One region of the Micromonospora sp. DT43 genome, then DNA from elsewhere that is predicted to be linked to it. Evidence: predicted binding sites of a transcription regulator. Region 1 holds the regulator's gene; each other region holds the start of a gene.
What was found. The regulator HrcA, encoded in region 1, represses chaperone genes, less so after heat shock. The targets are predictions, from matches to a motif close to GGTTNGCACNCTCNNNNNGAGNGTGCNAACC.
Positions count from the first base shown of each region.

Region 2: the regulator HrcA is predicted to act here: its motif matches at 4,240-4,270, upstream of groL (chaperonin GroEL).
Region 3: the regulator HrcA is predicted to act here: its motif matches at 2,278-2,308, upstream of groES (co-chaperone GroES).

Region 1 covers NZ_JBNCKR010000001.1:69,902-76,118, reverse strand. Annotated here, with positions in the region: gene ACLQ26_RS00355 (SDR family NAD(P)-dependent oxidoreductase) at 1-656, shown strand, start outside; gene ACLQ26_RS00350 (16S rRNA (uracil(1498)-N(3))-methyltransferase) at 679-1,413, opposite strand; gene dnaJ (molecular chaperone DnaJ) at 1,415-2,560, opposite strand; gene hrcA (heat-inducible transcriptional repressor HrcA) at 2,634-3,656, opposite strand; gene ACLQ26_RS00335 (DUF4870 domain-containing protein) at 3,881-4,522, shown strand; gene hemW (radical SAM family heme chaperone HemW) at 4,592-5,815, opposite strand; gene ACLQ26_RS00325 (enoyl-CoA hydratase-related protein) at 5,835-6,217, shown strand, end outside.
Region 2 covers NZ_JBNCKR010000004.1:270,539-276,755, reverse strand. Annotated here, with positions in the region: gene ACLQ26_RS12810 (S8 family serine peptidase) at 1-1,065, shown strand, start outside; gene ACLQ26_RS12805 (GNAT family N-acetyltransferase) at 1,106-2,041, shown strand; gene ACLQ26_RS12800 (hypothetical protein) at 2,119-2,364, shown strand; gene groL (chaperonin GroEL) at 2,423-4,045, opposite strand; gene ACLQ26_RS12790 (hypothetical protein) at 4,318-5,340, opposite strand; gene ACLQ26_RS12785 (cold-shock protein) at 5,766-5,969, opposite strand.
Region 3 covers NZ_JBNCKR010000001.1:817,202-823,418, forward strand. Annotated here, with positions in the region: gene ACLQ26_RS03820 (sugar ABC transporter substrate-binding protein) at 1-317, opposite strand, end outside; gene ybaK (Cys-tRNA(Pro) deacylase) at 496-975, opposite strand; gene ACLQ26_RS03830 (THUMP-like domain-containing protein) at 986-2,182, opposite strand; gene groES (co-chaperone GroES) at 2,442-2,756, shown strand; gene groL (chaperonin GroEL) at 2,827-4,464, shown strand; gene ACLQ26_RS03845 (molybdopterin-dependent oxidoreductase) at 4,589-6,217, shown strand, end outside.

The DNA of each region.
Region 1 (6,217 bases):
ACTCCGCCGACGCGGCCGAGGAGCTACGGGCGCGGCTGCCCGGCTCGGGGCACGTGGTGGTCCGCGCCGACCTCACCGACCCGGACGCCGTCCGGGCCATGGTCGACCGGGCCGCCGAACTGCTCGGCGGGCTCGACGTGCTTGTTAACAACGCCGGGGTGTACGGCGACCGGGACGACCCGCACCCGGTTTTCGGCACCTCGTACGAGCAGTGGCAGCGGCGCTGGCGTCAGGTGGTGGAGACCAACCTGACCGGGGCCGGCAACGTCATCTGGTGCGCCGCCCAGCACCTGCGCGAGCGTGGCGGCCGGATCGTCAACGTGTCGTCCCGGGGCGCGTTCCGGGGTGAGCCGGACCAGCCGGCGTACGGCGCCAGCAAGGCGGGGCTGAACGCGCTGGGCCAGTCCCTCGCCGTGGCGCTCGCCCCGTACGGCATCACGGTGGCCACCGTCGCGCCGGGCTTCGTGGCTACCGACATGACGACCGAGCACCTGAGCGGCGAGCGCGGCGCGGCCATCCGGGCGCAGAGCCCGTTCGACCGGGTGGCCCGGCCGGAGGAGATCGCGGCCGCCGTGCACTGGTTGGCGTCGCCGCAGGCCGAGTGGGCCTCTGGCACCATCGTCGACCTCAACGGCGCCTCCTACCTGCGCAGCTGACGGCCCGCTCCGACAAGATCGACTACCAGCGGCCCAGGCGGGTGGCGAGCACGGCGAGCGCCGCCACGCCGGCCGTCGAGGTACGCAGCACGGCCGGGCCGAGTCGCACCGGCCGGCCTCCGGCCTCCCGGAACGCGGTCAACTCGGCCGGGGCGATGCCGCCCTCCGGGCCGACGACCAGGACGATCTCACCGGTGGACGGCAGCTCGGCGGTGGTCAGCCGCTCCTCGGCCTCCTCGTGCAGGACGAACGCGGCAGCGGCGCCGGCGATGCGGCGGGCGACAGTCGCGGTGGACTCGTCCGGCGCACCGGCCACCACGGGCAGCCACGGCCGGCGGGCCTGTTTGGCGGCCTCCCGGGCGGTGGCGACCCACTTCTCCCGGGCCCGTACGCCCCGGTCGCCGCGCCACTGGGCGACCGAACGCGACGCCGCCCAGGGCACGATCTCGTCCACCCCGACCTCGGTCATCGCCTGCACTGCCAGCTCGCCCCGATCACCCTTGGCGATGCCCTGCACGGTGACGATCCGGGGTACGGGCGCGTCCGCGTACCCCCGGGAGGTGACGGTGACCTCCAGGCTGCCCCTGCCGACGGCGGTGACCACGGCGGCGGCCGTGCCACCCCGCCCGTCGGCAAGCAGCAGCTCCTCGCCGACGCGTAGCCGCTGCACGGTGGCGGCGTGGTGCCCCTCGGGGCCGTCGAGGGTCAGCGCGTCACCGGTGGGCAGCGCGTCGACCAGGAAGAGCGGCGCGGACACGTCAGGCGTGGCCGTTGAACGCGTCGCGCATCCGGGAGAAGAAGCCGCCCTGCTTGGTCAGCTCGGCGACCTCCTCGCCCCGGGTCTTGGCGAAGTCGCGCAGCATCTTCTCCTGGTCGGGGTCGAGCTTGGTGGGGGTTCGGACGTCGAGGTGCACGTAGAGGTCGCCCCGGCCGGTGCCGCGCAGGTGCGGCACACCACGGGCGCGCAGCCGCAGCGTGCTGGCCGGCTGGGTGCCGGCCTTGACGTCGACGGTCTCCTCGCTGTCCAGCGTCTTGATGGTGAGCCGGGTGCCCAGCGCGGCGGCGGTCATCGGCACGGTGACGCGGCAGTGCAGGTCGTCGCCCTTGCGGGAGTAGACGTCGTGCGGCCGCTCGTGGATCTCCACGTAGAGGTCACCGGCGGTGCCGCCGCCGGGGCCGACCTCGCCCTGCTGGGCCAGCCGGATCCGCATGCCGTCCTCGACGCCGGCCGGGATCTTGACGGTGAGCGAGCGGCGGGTGCGCACCCGGCCGTCGCCCGCGCAGGTGGGGCAGGGGTGCGGGATGGTGGTGCCGTAGCCCTGGCAGACGGTGCACGGCCGGGCGGAGACCACCTGACCGAGGAAGGTGCGCTGCACCGACTGCACCTCGCCCCGCCCACCGCACGCCTCACAGGTGGCGAGGTGCGTGCCGGCGGCCGTGCCGGCGCCGGAGCAGGTGGTGCAGAGCACAGCGGTGTCGACGGTGATCGGTGCCTCGACGCCGAACGCCGTCTCGTGCAGGTCGAGTTCGAGGCGCAGGATCGCGTCGGCGCCCGGACGGGTACGCGGACGCGGCCCACGGGCACCGCCCGCCGCGCCACCGAAGAACGCGTCCATGATGTCCTGGAAACCGACGAACGGACCGGCCCCACCCGGGCCGCCCGGGCCGCCCGCGCCGCCGCCCCCGGGGGCGAGCGGGTCGCCACCCAGGTCGACGATCTGCCGCTTCCGGTCGTCCGAGAGGACCTCGTACGCGGCGTTGATGTCCTTGAACTTCTCCTGGGCCTCCGGGTCCGGATTGACATCCGGGTGGAACTGGCGTGCCAGCTTGCGGTAGGCGCGCTTGATCTCATCATCGGAGGCTTCCCGGCTGACACCGAGGATGCCGTAGTAGTCCCTGGCCACTGCGTTCCGTGTCCTCATGTTCGTCTCGCGTTACGCCGACCGGCGGCCGCAGCCGGCCGTCGGCCCTGACCTGTCAGTTCTGGGCCAGCAGCTCGCCCACGTAGCGTGCCACGGCGCGCACCGTGGCGATATTGCCGGGGTAGTCCATGCGGGTGGGCCCCAACACACCGAGGCCACCCACGATGGTGGCCCCCGGGCCGTACCCGGTGCTGACCACCGAGGCGGCGCGCAGGTTGTCGAACTCGTTCTCGTCGCCGATCAGCACCCGGGTCGTGCTGGGCTCGGTCTCGCCGATGAGCTTGAGCAGCACGACCTCCTCCTCCAGAGCCTCCAGGATCGGCCGCAGTGAGCCCTGGAAGTCGAGCAGGCCACCCCGGGTGAGGTTGGCGGTGCCGGCCAGGGCGATGCGCTCCTCGTGCCGCTCGACGAGCGTCTCCAACAGGACCGTGGCGAGGGTGGTCATCGTCGGACGCAGCTTGGGCGGCACCTCCTCGACAAGCGCCTGCACCAGCGGCGGGGTGTCGGACAGGCGGGCGCCGGCGAGCTTCTCGTTTATCACTCGGCGCAGGTCGGTGACGTCGTCGGCGGGCACCGGCCCGGGCAGCTCCACCAACCGCTGCTCGACCCGGCCGGTGTCGGCGATCATGACGAGCATCAGCCGGGTGGTGGAGATCGGCACCAGCTCCAGGTGCCGCACCGAGGAGCGGGCCAGCGACGGGTACTGCACGACTGCCACCTGCCGGGTGAGCTGGGCAAGCAGGCGTACGGTGCGGTGCACCACGTCGTCGAGGTCGACCGCGCCGACGAGGAAGCGCTCGATGGCCCGGCGTTCGGCAGGGCTGAGCGGCTTGACCCGGGACAACCTGTCGACGAAGAGCCGGTAGCCACGGTCGGTGGGCACCCGGCCGGCACTTGTGTGCGGCTGCCGGATGTAGCCCTCCTCCTCCAGCACGGCCATGTCGTTGCGGACCGTCGCCGGGGAGACACCTAGTTGGTGCCGCTCGACAAGCGCCTTGCTGCCGACCGGCTCCTGGGTGGAGACGTAGTCCTCGACGATGGCGCGGAGCACGGCGAGCTTGCGGTCGTCCAGACCCATCCTCCGCACCTCCTGTCGCACGTCGGCCGACGGCCCACCGGGGCCGACGGCCGCCCTGGCACTCGACTGTAACGAGTGCCAGTCTACGTCGGCGCCCCCGCCGACGCGATGATCAACGACAGGCCGCCGCTGCGGCCCGTGCCACCCCATCCGGCCGATCGGCCCGCGTGGCCGGCCGGTGTCGCTCTGGTGCGACCTTGCTGCGGGCACCTACCGTGACAGTCATGACTGAACCACCTCGCCCTCCCGGTGCGGGAGACCCCGGCAGTTACCCGCCGGAGCCGACTCCCCCGGGCTCGTCCTCCGCGGCCGAGCCGCCCACCGCACCACTGTCCGGGGCACCCGGCCCGGGCGGCTATCCCCCGGCCGGTGGCTATCCGCCGCCCACCGGTGACCAACCGCCGTCAGGTGGCTACCCTCCGGCGGGTGGCTATCCGCCGCCCGGCGGTTACCCCCCGCCCGGCGGTTACCCCGCTGGCGGGTACCCGACCGGTGGCGCCTACGGCGGCCCCGGCGGCGGCTATGCCAACAACGAGGACAAGACCTGGGCGTTGGTCGCGCACTTCGGCGGTGCCCTCGGCGCGCTGATCAGCTTTGGTCCGCTGGGCTTCGTCGCCCCGCTCATCGCCTACCTGGCCCGCGGCAACCAGTCGCCGACCGTCCGGGCGCATGCTCTGGCCGCCCTCAACTTCCAGATCCTCTGGTCGATCATCGCGTTCGTGCTGCTCTTCGTGAGCTGGTGCCTGCTCTTCCTGCCCAGCATCGCCGTCGTGGTGATCCAGATCCTGTTCGGGATCATCGCGGGCATGAAGGCCAACGAGGGCACCCCCTACCGCTACCCGATGTCAGCCAACTTCATCAAGTGATCCGGTCCGGCCGCTCCCCCGGCCGGCCCGCAGCACCCGCTGCCCCGCTCCGGGGCAGCGGGAGCCCACTCAGGGCAGCAGGTCGCGCACGACCGCGTCGGCGAGCAACCGCCCGCGCAGGGTGAGCACCGCCCGACCGGCCGCGTACTCATCGGCGTCCAGCAGGCCGTCGGCCAGCGCCCGCTCCGCACCGGCCCGGCCGGTGCCGTCGAGCACCGCCAGCGGCAGGCCACTGGCGAGTCGCAGCCGGAGCATCACGTCCTCCATGTGCGCCTCGTCGACCGTGAGCACCTCCCGGGCCAGGCCGGGAGACGCACCCGCGGCCAACCGCTGGGCGTACGCCGAGGGGTGTTTGACGTTCCACCAGCGCACCCCGCCGACGTGGCTGTGCGCCCCCGGCCCCAGCCCCCACCAGTCCGCGCCGGTCCAGTAGAGCAGGTTGTGCCGGCAGCGCGCCTCGTCGGTGCGGGCCCAGTTGGAGACCTCGTACCAGGAGAGCCCGGCCGCGTCGAGTGCGGCCTCCGCGGCGAGGTAACGGTCCGCGGCCACGTCGTCACTGGGGTACGCCAGCTCGCCGCGTTTCATCCGGGCGGCGAGCCGGGTGCCGTCCTCGACGATCAGGGCGTACGCGCTGACGTGGTCCACCCCTGCGGCCACGACCTGCTCCAGCGTGGCGGCGAAGTCCTCGGCGCGCTCCCCGGGCGTGCCGTAGATCAGGTCCAGGTTGACGTGCTCGAACCCGGCGTCGCGTGCCTCCAGGGCGGCGGCGGTGGCCCGACCGGCGCTGTGTTTGCGGTCCAGGATCGCGAGCACCCCAGGGGAGGCGGACTGCATGCCCAGCGAGATCCGGGTGTAGCCGGCGGCCCGCAGCCGCCGCAACGACTCCGGGGTGACCGACTCCGGGTTGGCCTCGGTGGTCACCTCGACGTCGGCGGCGAGCCCCCAGGTGCGGTCGATGCCGTCGAGGATGCGGGCCAGGTCGTCGGCGGGGAGCAGGGTGGGGGTGCCGCCGCCGACGAAGACCGTGTCGACCCGGGGCGGCGGGTTGTCGCCGAGCACCCGGGCGGCGAGCGCCAGCTCGGCCAGCACGGTGTCGGCGTACGCCTCGCGGCTGGCGCCCCCACCCAGCTCAGCTGCCGTGTAGGTGTTGAAGTCGCAGTAGCCGCAGCGGCTGGCGCAGAACGGCACGTGGACGTACACGCCGAAGCCGCGCGCGCCGACCGCCGAGGTGGCGGTGGCGGGCAGCGATCCGTCGACGGGGACGGTCTCACCATCTGGAAGGACGCCGGGCATGGCCACTAGTGTGCCCGGCATGACCTCTCCCGACGTCCTCGTGCGGGTCGCCACGGCCCGTGGGGTGACCACCCTCACCCTCGACAGCCCGCACAACCGCAACGCGCTCTCCACAGCCCTGATGACCCAGTTGCTGGCCGGGCTGGCCGAGGCGGTGGCCGACGACGCGGTCCGGGCGATCGTGCTGGACCACACCGGCCCGGTCTTCTGCTCCGGCGCGGACCTGAAGGAGACCGCCGCGGCGTACGCCAGCGGAACGGTGCCGGCCGGGATGCTTGGCGACGTCCTCGCGGCGCTGTGGGAGTGCCCGAAGCCGGTGCTCGCGCGGGTCGCCGGGCCGGCGCGGGCCGGCGGGCTGGGCCTGATCGCGGCCGCCGACCTGGCGGTCTGCGCCGACGAGGC
Region 2 (6,217 bases), on a different contig from region 1:
GCCTGGCTGGCGCGGCGACCCGAGGTGGCCCGGGTGCTTGTCAGCCAGCGTCTGCGGCCTCTGCCGGCACCGGCGGGGCAGAGCCGGGGCACCGCGCCCGCGCCCAGTGGCCCGGAGTGGAACATCCGTCAGCTCGGGGCGGACCGCGTCTGGTCCCAGCTGGGGGTGACCGGCAGGGGCATCGTGGTCGGCAGCTCCGACTCCGGCGTGGACGGCGGCCATCCGGCGCTACGGGCAGGGTTCCGTGGCGGGGACGACTCCTGGTACGACCCGTGGGACGGCACCCGGGCACCGAATGACCAGGGCGGGCACGGCACCCACACGGTGGGCAGCGCCGTCGGGCGGAACGGCATCGGGGTGGCACCGGACGCGCAGTGGGTGGGCTGCGTCAACCTGGACCGCAACCTGGGCAGCCCGGGGCACTACCTGGACTGCCTCCAGTTCATGCTGGCACCCTTCCCGGCCGGCGGTGACCCGTTCACCGACGGCCGGCCGGAGCGCGCCCCGCAGGTGCTTACCAACTCGTGGGGGTGCCCGGCGATCGAGGGCTGCGACCCGGGGGCGCTGCTCCCGGCCACGACGGCGCTGGACGCCGCCGGGATCTTCGTGGTCGCCGCGGCCGGCAACACCGGCCCGTGGTGCGCGTCGATCGACGACCCGCCCGCTCCGTACCCGAACGTGCTGACCGTGGGCGCGGTGGACGCGCAGCGGCGGGTGGCCGACTTCTCCTCACGCGGTCCGGTGCCGGGCGGCACGGGCAAACCGGATGTCCTCGCGCCCGGGGTGGGCGTGGTGTCGGCCATGCCCGGCGGCGGGTACGCGGCGCTGGACGGCACGTCGATGGCGACCCCGCAGGTGGCGGGCGTGGTCGCGCTCATGTGGTCGGCGAACCCGGCGCTTGTCGGCGACCTGGCCCGGACCCGGCAGATCCTGCGCGACACCGCCACGCCTGCCCAGCCGACGTACCGCTCCGACAAACCCACCGACGCCTGCGGCGGCCCGGCGAACGTCACAGGCGCCGGTCAGGTCGACGCGTACGCCGCCGTCCGCGCCGCCCAGGGGTGAACGCCGGGCTCCAGCAGCGGGTGATCTAGGGTCGGCGACCATGGACGCCGAGATCACCGTCGCCGAGCTCAGCCCCGACCTCGCGCCCGCCGTGGCACGGTTCTGCGCGCAGGCGCTCGACCTGCCCGAGGACGCCGCCGAGGCGGCCGCCATCGTGGACGTGCTGTGGACCCGGGCAGCCGCCGACCGGCAGGTGGTCGGGCTGGGCGCGTACCGGGGAAACGACCTGGTCGGGGTGCTGCTCTGCTCGGTGTCGCCGACCGAGGTGGGCATCGGGCACGTGGACCTGGTCGCGGTGCTCCCCGGGCAGCGCCGTCGGGGGGTGGGCCGCACGCTGTTGGCGCGGGCCGAGCAGGCACTCGGCCAGCGTGGCGTCACCGAGGTGCTGCTGGCCGGAAACCCGCCGTACTACGCCTGGCCGGGCATCGACGTGCGCTACACGCCAGCGGTGTGCGCCGCCCTGGCCCTCGGCTACCACCAGGACCGGACCGCGTGGAACATGACCGCGGACCTGTCGTACGACGAGTCGCCGGCGCTGCGGTCCACGGAGGCCGCGGAGCGGCGACTGGCCGGGCAGGGCGTCACGGTACGCCGGGCGGAGCCCGCGGACCTGCCGGCGCTGGAGGCGTTCGCCCGTTCCACCTTCGGCGGCACCTGGGACGGTGAGCTGGCCGGGTCGGTGGGCCGCACGGGGGCCGGCTGCCACCTGGCGGAGCGGGCCGGCGAGGTGCTGGGCTTCGCGGCCTACGGGTCGTCCCGGCCGAGCTGGTTCGGGCCGATGGGCACCGCGCCCTCCGCCGAGGGTTCGGGCATCGGCGGGGTGCTGCTGCGACGCTGCCTGCGCGACCAGCGGGCGGCGGGGGTGGACCGGGCGCAGATCGGCTGGGTGGGGCCGGTGCCGTTCTACTCCGGCAGCGCTGGTGCCCGCATCGAGCGGGTCTTCTTCCTGTACCGGCGGACCCTACCGGTGACGTGAGAGGGCAAATGGGACATGAATCCATTTGCCCGCACGACCCATCGACGCCCCCTACCGTTTCGGTAGAGGAGGCAGCCATGACCACGGATGACGACCAGACCGAGGACGGCCCGCCGATCACCTGGAAACCGGTCGGCGACCTGCCCGGCCAACTGCCGTTCGACAGGCTCGACTACGGCGACGCCGAGCAACTGGCCGAGATGACCACCGACGGCGAGCCGCTGGCCGAGGATCCGCAGGAGATGGTGGACGCGCCGATCCAACTGCTGCCGCCGTACGACCGGGCGCAGAAACGCCGCAACCAACGCCCACTGCCCACCTGACGACGAACGGGGCGGACCGCGTCAGCGGCCCGCCCCGTTCGGTGTGTCGGAACTGGACTCAGAAGTCCATGTCCCCGCCACCCGGGCCAGCCGGGGCAGCCGGGGTCTTCTCCGGCTTGTCCGCGACAACGGCCTCGGTGGTGAGGAAGAGCGCCGCGATGGAAGCGGCGTTCTGCAGCGCCGAACGCGTCACCTTGGCCGGGTCGATGATGCCCGCGGCCAGCAGGTCGACGTACTCGCCGTTGGCGGCGTTGAGGCCGTGACCCGCTTCGAGGTTACGGACCTTCTCCACCACGACGCCGCCCTCGAGGCCGGCGTTGACGGCGATCTGCCGCAGCGGGGCGTCCAGCGCGACCTTGACGATGTTGGCACCGGTCGCCTCGTCGCCGACCAGGTCCAGCTTGTCGAACGCGGTCTTGCCGGCCTGCACCAGCGCGACGCCACCACCCGGGACGATGCCCTCCTCGACGGCCGCCTTCGCGTTGCGAACGGCGTCCTCGATGCGGTGCTTGCGCTCCTTGAGCTCGACCTCGGTGGCCGCGCCGACCTTGATGACCGCAACGCCGCCGGCCAGCTTGGCCAGCCGCTCCTGCAGCTTCTCGCGGTCGTAGTCGGAGTCGCTCTTGTCGATCTCGGCCCGGATCTGGTTGACCCGGCCCTGGATCTGCTCGGCGTCACCGGCACCGTCGACGATGGTGGTCTCGTCCTTGGTCACCACGACCTTGCGGGCACGGCCCAGCATGTCGACGCTGACGGCGTCCAGCTTGAGGCCGACCTCCTCGCTGATGACCTGACCACCGGTGAGGATGGCGATGTCGCCCAGCATGGCCTTGCGACGGTCACCGAAGCCCGGCGCCTTGACGGCGACCGACTTGAAGGTGCCCCGGACCTTGTTGACGACCAGGGTGGCCAGGGCCTCGCCCTCGATGTCCTCGGCGATGATCAGCAGCGGCTTGCCGCCCTGCATGACCTTCTCGAGGATCGGGAGCAGGTCCTTGACCGACGAGATCTTGCTGTTGACGATCAGGATGTACGGGTCGTCGAAGACGGCCTCCATACGCTCCGGGTCGGTCATGAAGTAGGCCGAGATGTAGCCCTTGTCGAAGCGCATACCCTCGGTGAGCTCCAGCTCCAGCCCGAAGGTGTTGCTCTCCTCGACGGTGATGACGCCTTCCTTGCCGACCTTGTCCATCGCCTCGGCGATGATCTCGCCGACGGTGCTGTCGCCAGCGGAGATGGAGGCGGTGGAGGCGATCTGCTCCTTGGTCTCGACGTCCTTGGCGAGCTTGGACAGCTCCTCCGAGACGCTCGCGACAGCGGCCTCGATGCCCCGCTTCAGGGCCATCGGGTTGGCGCCGGCGGCTACGTTGCGCAGGCCCTCGCGAACCAGGGCCTGGGCCAGGACGGTCGCCGTCGTCGTGCCGTCACCGGCAACGTCGTCGGTCTTCTTGGCGACCTCCTTGACCAGCTCGGCGCCGATCTTCTCGTACGGGTCCTCGAGCTCGATCTCCTTGGCGATGCTCACACCATCGTTGGTGATGGTGGGGGCACCCCACTTCTTCTCGAGCACGACGTTGCGGCCCTTGGGGCCGAGGGTCACCTTTACGGCGTCGGCGAGCTGGTTCATGCCCCGCTCGAGGCCGCGGCGCGCCTCTTCGTCGAACGCGATCATCTTGGCCATACGGCGTTGTCCTCCTGGACACTCACGGGCCACCCGAGATGTGTGCCCCGGATGGGCCGCCTGGTGTACGCACCTTGGGACGTCGCCACCTGGCGACGACGACGTCCTTCGGCCGGGCCGGATAGCCCGCGACGACCGGCCATGTGCCACCCCGGCGTCTCCACGCCTGGGCAACCTGGCCCCACCGTCCCGACCATTGGCACTCACGGTATGCGAGTGCCAATGACTTGTTTAGCACTCTCACCTGCCGAGTGCAAGCACGATGGGCCCGCTCAGCCGAGTTCCGCGGCCAGTGCGGCCCCGTTCACCGGCGCCTCATGGGCGCGTTGCTCGGCGTACGTGACAAGCAGGCCGATCAACTGGGCGAGGTGGGCCGGCAGTGCCAACACCGCCGTGACACCGATCACCGCCACCACCCCGGCTGCCGAGCCCGGGGAGGCGAACGGGTCCGTGCCGATCACGGTGGTGCCCGTCGACTCCAGGAAGCCGGGAACCGCGGTGCCGACGATCACGGCCGCGCCCACCACTGCCACCCGACCGAGCATCAGCCCGAGTCGGGCGTGGAACATTTCGAACGACCGGCCGATCGGGTTCTGCCGTTCGAAGAGGTAGATCGGGCCGGCCATGCTCAACGCGAACGCCAGATAGATGCCCGGCAGGACGCAGAAGCAGATACCGATGCCGACGAGCAGGCTGACCAGCAGCGTCCAACCCCACAGGCCGAGCGCCCGGCGCAGGCCGTACCGCAGTGCCGAGCCGAGGTCGCCGGGCCGGCCGGTCGCCTGCTGGGTGATCACCCAACTGCCGGCGGCCCACCCCAGCGCCTGCACCAGACCGATCAGCAGGCTGCCGCCGGCCAGCACGGCGACGAGGGTTGCCACGGTGGCGACGAAGTTGTCCGGCAGTCCGGCAGCCCCATCCATCTCGGCCTGCGCCTCCCAGCCGGGCGACGGGTCCAGACCCAGCGTGATGACCGAGAGCACCGCCGCCGGCAACACCTGCGTGAGCAGCATGATCGGCACCAACTGCCGCCAGCCCCGGCGCAGCGCGCCCCCACACCGCTCGAACCATGCCCCGATGCCGGCGCCGGGCGGAGTGACCAGGGCGTCGTGCGGGTCGAACCCGTGACCCGGCGGGTACCAGCCGACCGGCGCCCCCGGATACCACTGCTGCCCACCGTAGGGGCCCACCCCGGGCGGATAACCGCCGGCGGGCGGATAGGCCCAACCCTGCGGCGGCGGGCCTCCGCCACCCTGGGCGGGATCCCAGCCGGGAGGCGGACCAGCGGGTGGCACCCAGGCACCCCGCACGGGGTCCCAACCGGGAGGCGGACCGGCCGGCGGCTGCCAGCCGCCCTGCCAAGTGGGATCCGGCGGACCCGCCGGGCCAGCCTGCCCCCAGCCCTGCGTCGGGCCGGGCGGGGGCGGCCCATATCCGGGCGCCGTTCCGGGGCCGGGGCCATATCCCGGCGGCGGCCCCGGGTCCGCGCCGGAGACCGGCGGCGTGCCCGGGTCCGCGCCGGAGGCGGGTGAGGTGGGGTCGGACGGGCTCGGTTCACCCGACCCGGAGGGCGTGGCGGGTGGGGGCGACTGGTCGGTCATGAACCCTCCTCAGCATCGGCTGGAACGGTTCACGATCTTCCCGGGTGGGTGTCCACACCGCAGCCCCGACCCGCCGGCCGATCGGGGCGATCCGCGAGCCAGGAGATCGAGGAGATCGCTCAGGCGATGACGCGTACGTGTTCCGCCTGCGGGCCCTTCTGGCCCTGGGCGATCTCGAACTCCACCCGCTGGCCGTCGTCCAGCGCCTTGTAGCCGTCCATCTCGATCGCGGAGAAGTGGACGAACACGTCCTGACCGCCGTCGACGGCGATGAAGCCGTAGCCCTTCTCGGCGTTGAACCACTTAACGGTGCCCTGTGCCACGGTGCACTTCCCTCACTCTTGCGCGGCGTTGCCTGCCCGGGCGCTCGGCACGGCCGGACACCCTCGACCACCGCCCCAGCGATCGACGACGGCCGCTGAAAGAGGTGACCGAAATCGCACGCTACACGAGGAGTGACGGCCGCGCACGACCCCAAATCGGGCATATTCCTGGCGTCCGACCCACCTGCCCATCCGGCCGAGCGACGGCGGCCCCTGGCACTCCCGAAGGCGCTCCCGCCCTGTGGTAG
Region 3 (6,217 bases), 750 kb from region 1:
CCGGAGTCCAGGTTGACGATCATGAGGGCGGTGACGCCGCTGGTGATCATCTGCTCGGCGATGGTCTGGAAGGTGGCCTTGTCGTTCTGGGCGTTCTGGATGTCGTACTGGACGCCGGCGGCCTTGAACGCCTCCTCCAGGAAGCGACGGTCCGCCGTCTCCCAGCGGGGGGAGGACTTGCTGTCCGGAAGGATCACGCCGATCTTGGGAGTCTTCTTGGAGTCGGCCGAGCCGGTGCCGGAGTCGTCGCTGCAGGCGGTCAAGCCGCCGGTCGCGAGCAGGCCCACGGCGGCGATGGTGAGGATCCCCTTACGCATGTGCAGGGTCCTTTCGGAGGTGGGGGAGGTGTTGTTTTGTTGTGTCCGGCAACGTATTTCGCGTCACACTGGTCCCACAAGACCGCGCAGGTGCCAAGTTTGTTGGAAGCGATAACAATTCAGCAACGCGACTGTTACTCCCCGGGTATCCCACGGGCGAGTCGCCGTAATGAAGGCGTCAGCGAGCCTGCAACGACGCCGTACGGGCGTCGGTGAGCGCCATCAGATCCGCCGCCGCCAGCTCCAGTTGCAGGCCGCGCCGACCGGCGGAGACATAGATCGTCGGAAGGTCCAGTGCGGACTCGTCCAGAACAGTGGGCAGTCGCTTGCGCTGCCCGAGCGGGCTGATCCCGCCGCGCACGTAGCCGGTGGCCCGCTCGGCTACCGCCCGGTCGGCCATCGCCGCCCGCTTGCCGCCGACAGCCGCCGCGAGCGCCTTGAGGTCCAGCTCGCCGGTGACCGGGACGACCGCCACGGTCAGCGCGCCGTCGACCTCGGTCACCAGTGACTTGAAGACCCTCTCGGGTGCCACGCCGAGCGCCTCGGCGACAAGCGCCCCGTAGTTCGGCGCGTCCGGGGAGACCCGGTACGGATGGGTGCGATGCGCGATCCCACGCTTGATCAACAGTGCCGTTGCCGGAGTGCCAGGTCCCGCCACAGCGACGACGTTAGTCGACCGGTCGGCCGACAAGCACTGTCGGTGCCCCGGCGATCCGGGTGAGCACCAGGCTCGCCGCCTGGTCGCCGGCCAGCCGCAGATCCCGCCGCAACTGCTCCGGTGTGAGCGCGGAACCCCGCTTGAGGATCTCCACCCGGCCCACCCGCCGGTCCCGCAGCAACGCCCGGAGGCGCTTGAGCGAGAACGGCAACACGTCGGTGATCTCCAGGCAGCGCGCGTACGGGGTGCCTGTCGGTCGGTCGGCGTAGAGGTAGGCGATGCTCGGATCGCCGAGGGTGGCGTCCAGTTCGGTGGCCAGTTCGGCGACGAGATGTGCGCGGACCACCGCCGGGTCCGGGTCGTACAGGTAGCGGCGCGGCGGCCCGACCGACGCCTCGGCGGCGCCCGAGCCGGTGAGCTGGAAACGGCGCGTGTCGGCGCCCACCCGCCGGTAGAGGGTGGCGCGGCGGGGCACCTCGGCCAGGTCGCCGCACCAGAGCGCGGCCTCGACCAGGTCGCCGTCCACACCTACCCACTCGGCCTCCGCGCCGGCCGGGATGAGCGCGTGGTCCAGGCCCGGCGCGACCTTCACCACCGTGTGCGGCACCCGTTCGGCCAGCCCGGTCACGAAGTCCCACGGCGGCGAGTAGGCACGCGGGTCGAAGATCCGCCGACCGGTGCCGCTCGCACGGCGGGCCGGGTCGCAGAAGACCCCGTCGACCCGGGAGACGTCGAACGCGGTGGCATCGCCGCACTCGACGGTGAACAGCTCGGCCAGCCCTGCGGCGGCGGCGTTGGCGGCGGCCATCGCGGCGGTCACCGGATCGGCCTCCACCCCGTACACCCGGATGCCGGCGCGGGCGGCGGCGAGCGCGTCGGCGCCGAGGCCGCAGCCGAGGTCGGCAAGCGTGCGGACGCCGGCCGCGCGCAGGCGCTCCGCGCGGCGTTCGGCGACGACCCGGCGGGTGGCCTGCTCCAGCCCGGCGCGGGTGAGGAACATCCCGGCGGCGGCCGGGCCGAACTTGCCTACCGCCCGGTGGCGCAGCTCGGCCTGGGTGAGCGCCGCCGCGGCCAGCGTGGGCGGCACCCCGGCCGCGCGTAACGCCGACGCCGCCGCCAGTGGATCACCGCCGGCCAGCGCGGCCGCCGCCGAGAGCGCGTCCGACCCCTCGGGGGTACGTAGCGCCGCCAGCTGATCGAGGTCCACCCGACCATTGTCCCGGCCGACGCGGAAATACCGGGTGGCGGGGCGCGACGCGCTGGCACTCTCCTTGACGGAGTGCTAGCCACGGAATAACCTGCGATTAGCACTCTCACCCTGAGGGTGCCAGCTTCCGGGTCTCGCGACCCGGGTGCGCACGCCAGGCGGACCGGCACCCGCGACGACGGCTCCGCCCGGTGGCATGAGGCAGATTGACGCTGGTCAGCCCCGCTGACCGGCAACGAAACCAGTACCCCAGGAGGGTATGCCCGTGACTACCGCGACCAAGGTTGCGATCAAGCCGCTCGAGGACCGCATCGTGGTCCAGGCGAACGAGGCTGAGACCACCACGGCGTCGGGCATCGTGATCCCCGACACCGCCAAGGAGAAGCCGCAGGAGGGCACCGTCCTCGCTGTGGGCCCGGGGCGCGTCGACGACAACGGCAACCGGGTTCCGGTTGACGTGCAGGTCGGCGACACCGTCCTCTACTCGAAGTACGGCGGCACCGAGGTCAAGTACGCCGGCGAGGAGTACCTGGTGCTCTCCGCCCGCGACGTCCTCGCGGTCATCGAGAAGTAAGCAACCGATCAGTGTCGCTGCCCCGGTCCGGCTCGCCGGGCCGGGGCAGCGGCGCTTCGAAGGGACATTCATGGCGAAGATCCTGAGCTTCTCGGACGACGCCCGGCACCTGCTTGAGCACGGTGTCAACGCCCTCGCAGACGCGGTCAAGGTCACCCTCGGCCCGCGCGGGCGCAACGTCGTCCTGGACAAGAAATTCGGTGCGCCGACGATCACCAACGATGGTGTGACCATCGCCAAGGAGATCGAGCTCACCAACCCCTACGAGAACCTCGGCGCGCAGCTGGTCAAGGAGGTGGCGACCAAGACCAACGACGTCGCCGGCGACGGGACCACCACCGCGACCGTGCTGGCGCAGGCTATGGTCCGTGAGGGCCTGCGCAACGTGACCGCCGGGACCAACCCGGCCGGCCTCAAGCGGGGCATCGACGCGGCGGCTGCCAAGGTCTCCGAGGCGCTGCTCGAGCGGGCCGTCGAGGTCGCGGACAAGAAGTCGATCGCGAACGTGGCGACGATCTCCGCGCAGGACGCCACCATCGGCGAGCTGATCGCCGAGGCGATGGAGCGGGTCGGCCGCGACGGTGTCATCACCGTCGAGGAGGGCTCGATGCTCACCACCGAGCTGGACGTGACCGAGGGTCTCCAGTTCGACAAGGGCTTCATCTCGCCGAACTTCGTCACCGACCTGGAGGGTCAGGAGTCCGTCCTGGAGGACGCGTACATCCTGGTCACCACCCAGAAGATCTCGGCGATCGAGGAGCTGCTGCCGCTGCTGGAGAAGGTCCTGCAGAACAGCAAGCCCCTGCTGATCATCGCCGAGGACGTGGACGGTCAGGCGCTCTCCACCCTGGTGGTCAACTCGCTGCGCAAGACCCTCAAGGTCTGCGCGGTCAAGGCCCCGGGCTTCGGCGACCGGCGCAAGGCCATGCTCCAGGACATCGCGATCTCCACCGGCGCCGAGCTGGTCGCCCCGGAGCTGGGCTACAAGCTCGACCAGGTCGGCCTGGAGGTGCTGGGCACCGCCCGGCGCGTCGTTGTCGACAAGGAGAACACCACGATCGTCGACGGCGGCGGCCAGAAGGCCGATGTCGACGACCGGGTCTCCCAGATCCGCAAGGAGATCGAGGCCTCCGACTCCGACTGGGACCGGGAGAAGCTGGCCGAGCGGCTGGCGAAGCTCTCCGGCGGCATCGCCGTGATCAAGGTGGGTGCGGCGACCGAGGTCGAGATGAAGGAGCGCAAGCACCGCATCGAGGACGCCATCGCGGCGACCAAGGCCGCGGTCGAGGAGGGCACCGTGCCCGGCGGCGGCGCCGCCCTGGTGCAGATCCTCCCCGTGCTCGACGACGACCTGGGCTTCACCGGTGAGGAGAAGGTCGGCGTCTCGATCGTGCGCAAGGCGCTCGTCGAGCCGCTGCGCTGGATCGCCCAGAACGCCGGCCACGACGGCTACGTCGTGACGCAGAAGGTCGCCGAGATGCAGTGGGGCCACGGCCTCGACGCTGCCACCGGCGAGTACGGCGACCTGGTCAAGGGCGGCATCATCGACCCGGTGAAGGTGACCCGAAACGCGGTAACCAACGCCGCCTCGATCGCCGGCCTGCTGCTCACCACGGAGAGCCTCGTGGTGGAGAAGCCGGAGCAGGCCGAGCCGGCCGCCGCCGGCGGCGGCCACGGTCACGGCCACCAGCACGGCCCGGGCTTCTGACCCGACAGCGACACCGTTCCGGGGCACGCCGTCGTACGACGGTGTGCCCCGGTTCGTCTCCGCGATCATTACCAAGCGCTGACATGGTTGGCGACCCGGCGAGACGATCGCGCACACTGGGCCGATGAGCACCACGTCGCGGCGGTACGCCGCGCTGGCCGGAGTCACCGCCGCCGCCGTCGCGATCGGAACCGCTGAGCCTGTCGCGGTGCTGACCGGCCCTCGGTCGGCGCCGCTGGTAGCGGTCGGCGGGGTGGTCGTCGACGCCGTCCCCGAGCCGCTCAAGCAGTTCGCCATCGACGTCTTCGGTACCGCCGACAAGATTGCCCTGCTGACCGGTACGGCAGTGCTGCTGGGCGGGTTCGCCGCGCTGCTCGGAGTGCTGGCGATCCGCCGGTTGGCCCTCGGCCTGGCCGGCATCGCGGCGCTCGGCGCCGTCGGTGTGGCCGCCGCGTTGACCCGCTCCGGCGCGGACGTCTTCGACGCGCTGCCGTCGCTTGTCGGCGGCGGGCTCGGCGCCCTGGTGCTCTGGTTGTTCATCGACGGCCCGTTCGAGCTGGACCCCCCGTGGCCCTGGACCCCACCCACCGCCGCGGACTCGGCAGGCTCCCCACCGGTGTCGCCTGCCGGGCCTGTTGACCGACCGGTGACGCCTGCCGGGCCGCCGGTGCCGGTGACTCCCGCCGCGCCTGTCGCGACTGTCGATCCGGAGTCGCGCCGGCGGTTCCTGACCGGTACCGGCGTGCTGCTCGGCACGGCCGCCGTGGCCGGTCTCGGCGGCCGCTGGCTGGCCGGGCGGCGCGGTGTGTCCGCCGCCCGGGACGCGATCCGGCTGCCCGCACCGGTCGCCCCCGCACCGGCCGTGCCGGCGGGCGCGGACCTGTCGCTTGCCCAGCTCGCCCCGTACGTCAGCCCGAACCTCGGGTTCTACCGGATCGACACCGCCCTGGTGGTGCCGCAGGTGAACCCGGACAGCTGGCGACTGCGCATCCACGGCCGGGTGGGCACCGAGCGCACCTACACCTACGCCGATCTGCTGGCCCGGCCGTTGGTCGAGCGGTACGTCACGCTGGCCTGCGTCTCGAACGAGGTCGGTGGGGACCTGATCGGCAACGCCCGCTGGCTGGGCGTGCCCCTGCGGGAGCTGTTGGACGAGGTCCAGCCGGAGGCGGACGCCGACCAGGTCGTCGGCCGGTCGGTCGACGGGTGGACCTGTGGCACCCCCACCGCCGCGCTGCGCGACGGACGGGACGCGCTGCTGGCGATCGGCATGAACGGTGAGCCGCTGCCGGTCGAGCACGGGTTCCCGGTCCGGATGGTGGTGCCCGGCCTCTACGGCTACGTGTCGGCCTGCAAGTGGGTTACCGAGCTGGAGCTGACCCGGTTCGCCGACTTCGACGCGTACTGGGTGCCGCGTGGGTGGTCCGCCCAGGGCCCGATCAAGACCCAGTCGCGCATCGACACGCCGCGACGGCGCAACCGGTTGACAGCTGGTTCGGTGACGGTGGCCGGTGTGGCCTGGGCGCAGCACCGGGGCATCAGCCGGGTCGAGGTACGCGTCGACGGCGGCCCCTGGCAGGAGGCGGAGCTGGCCCCGACGGTGTCCGTCGACACCTGGGTGCAGTGGTCGTGGCGCTGGGACGCCACGCCTGGTGAGCACCAGCTCCAGGTCCGGGCGACCGACGCGACAGGTGCGACCCAGACCGAGCGCACGCAGAGCGTCGCCCCGGACGGCGCCACAGGCTGGCACACG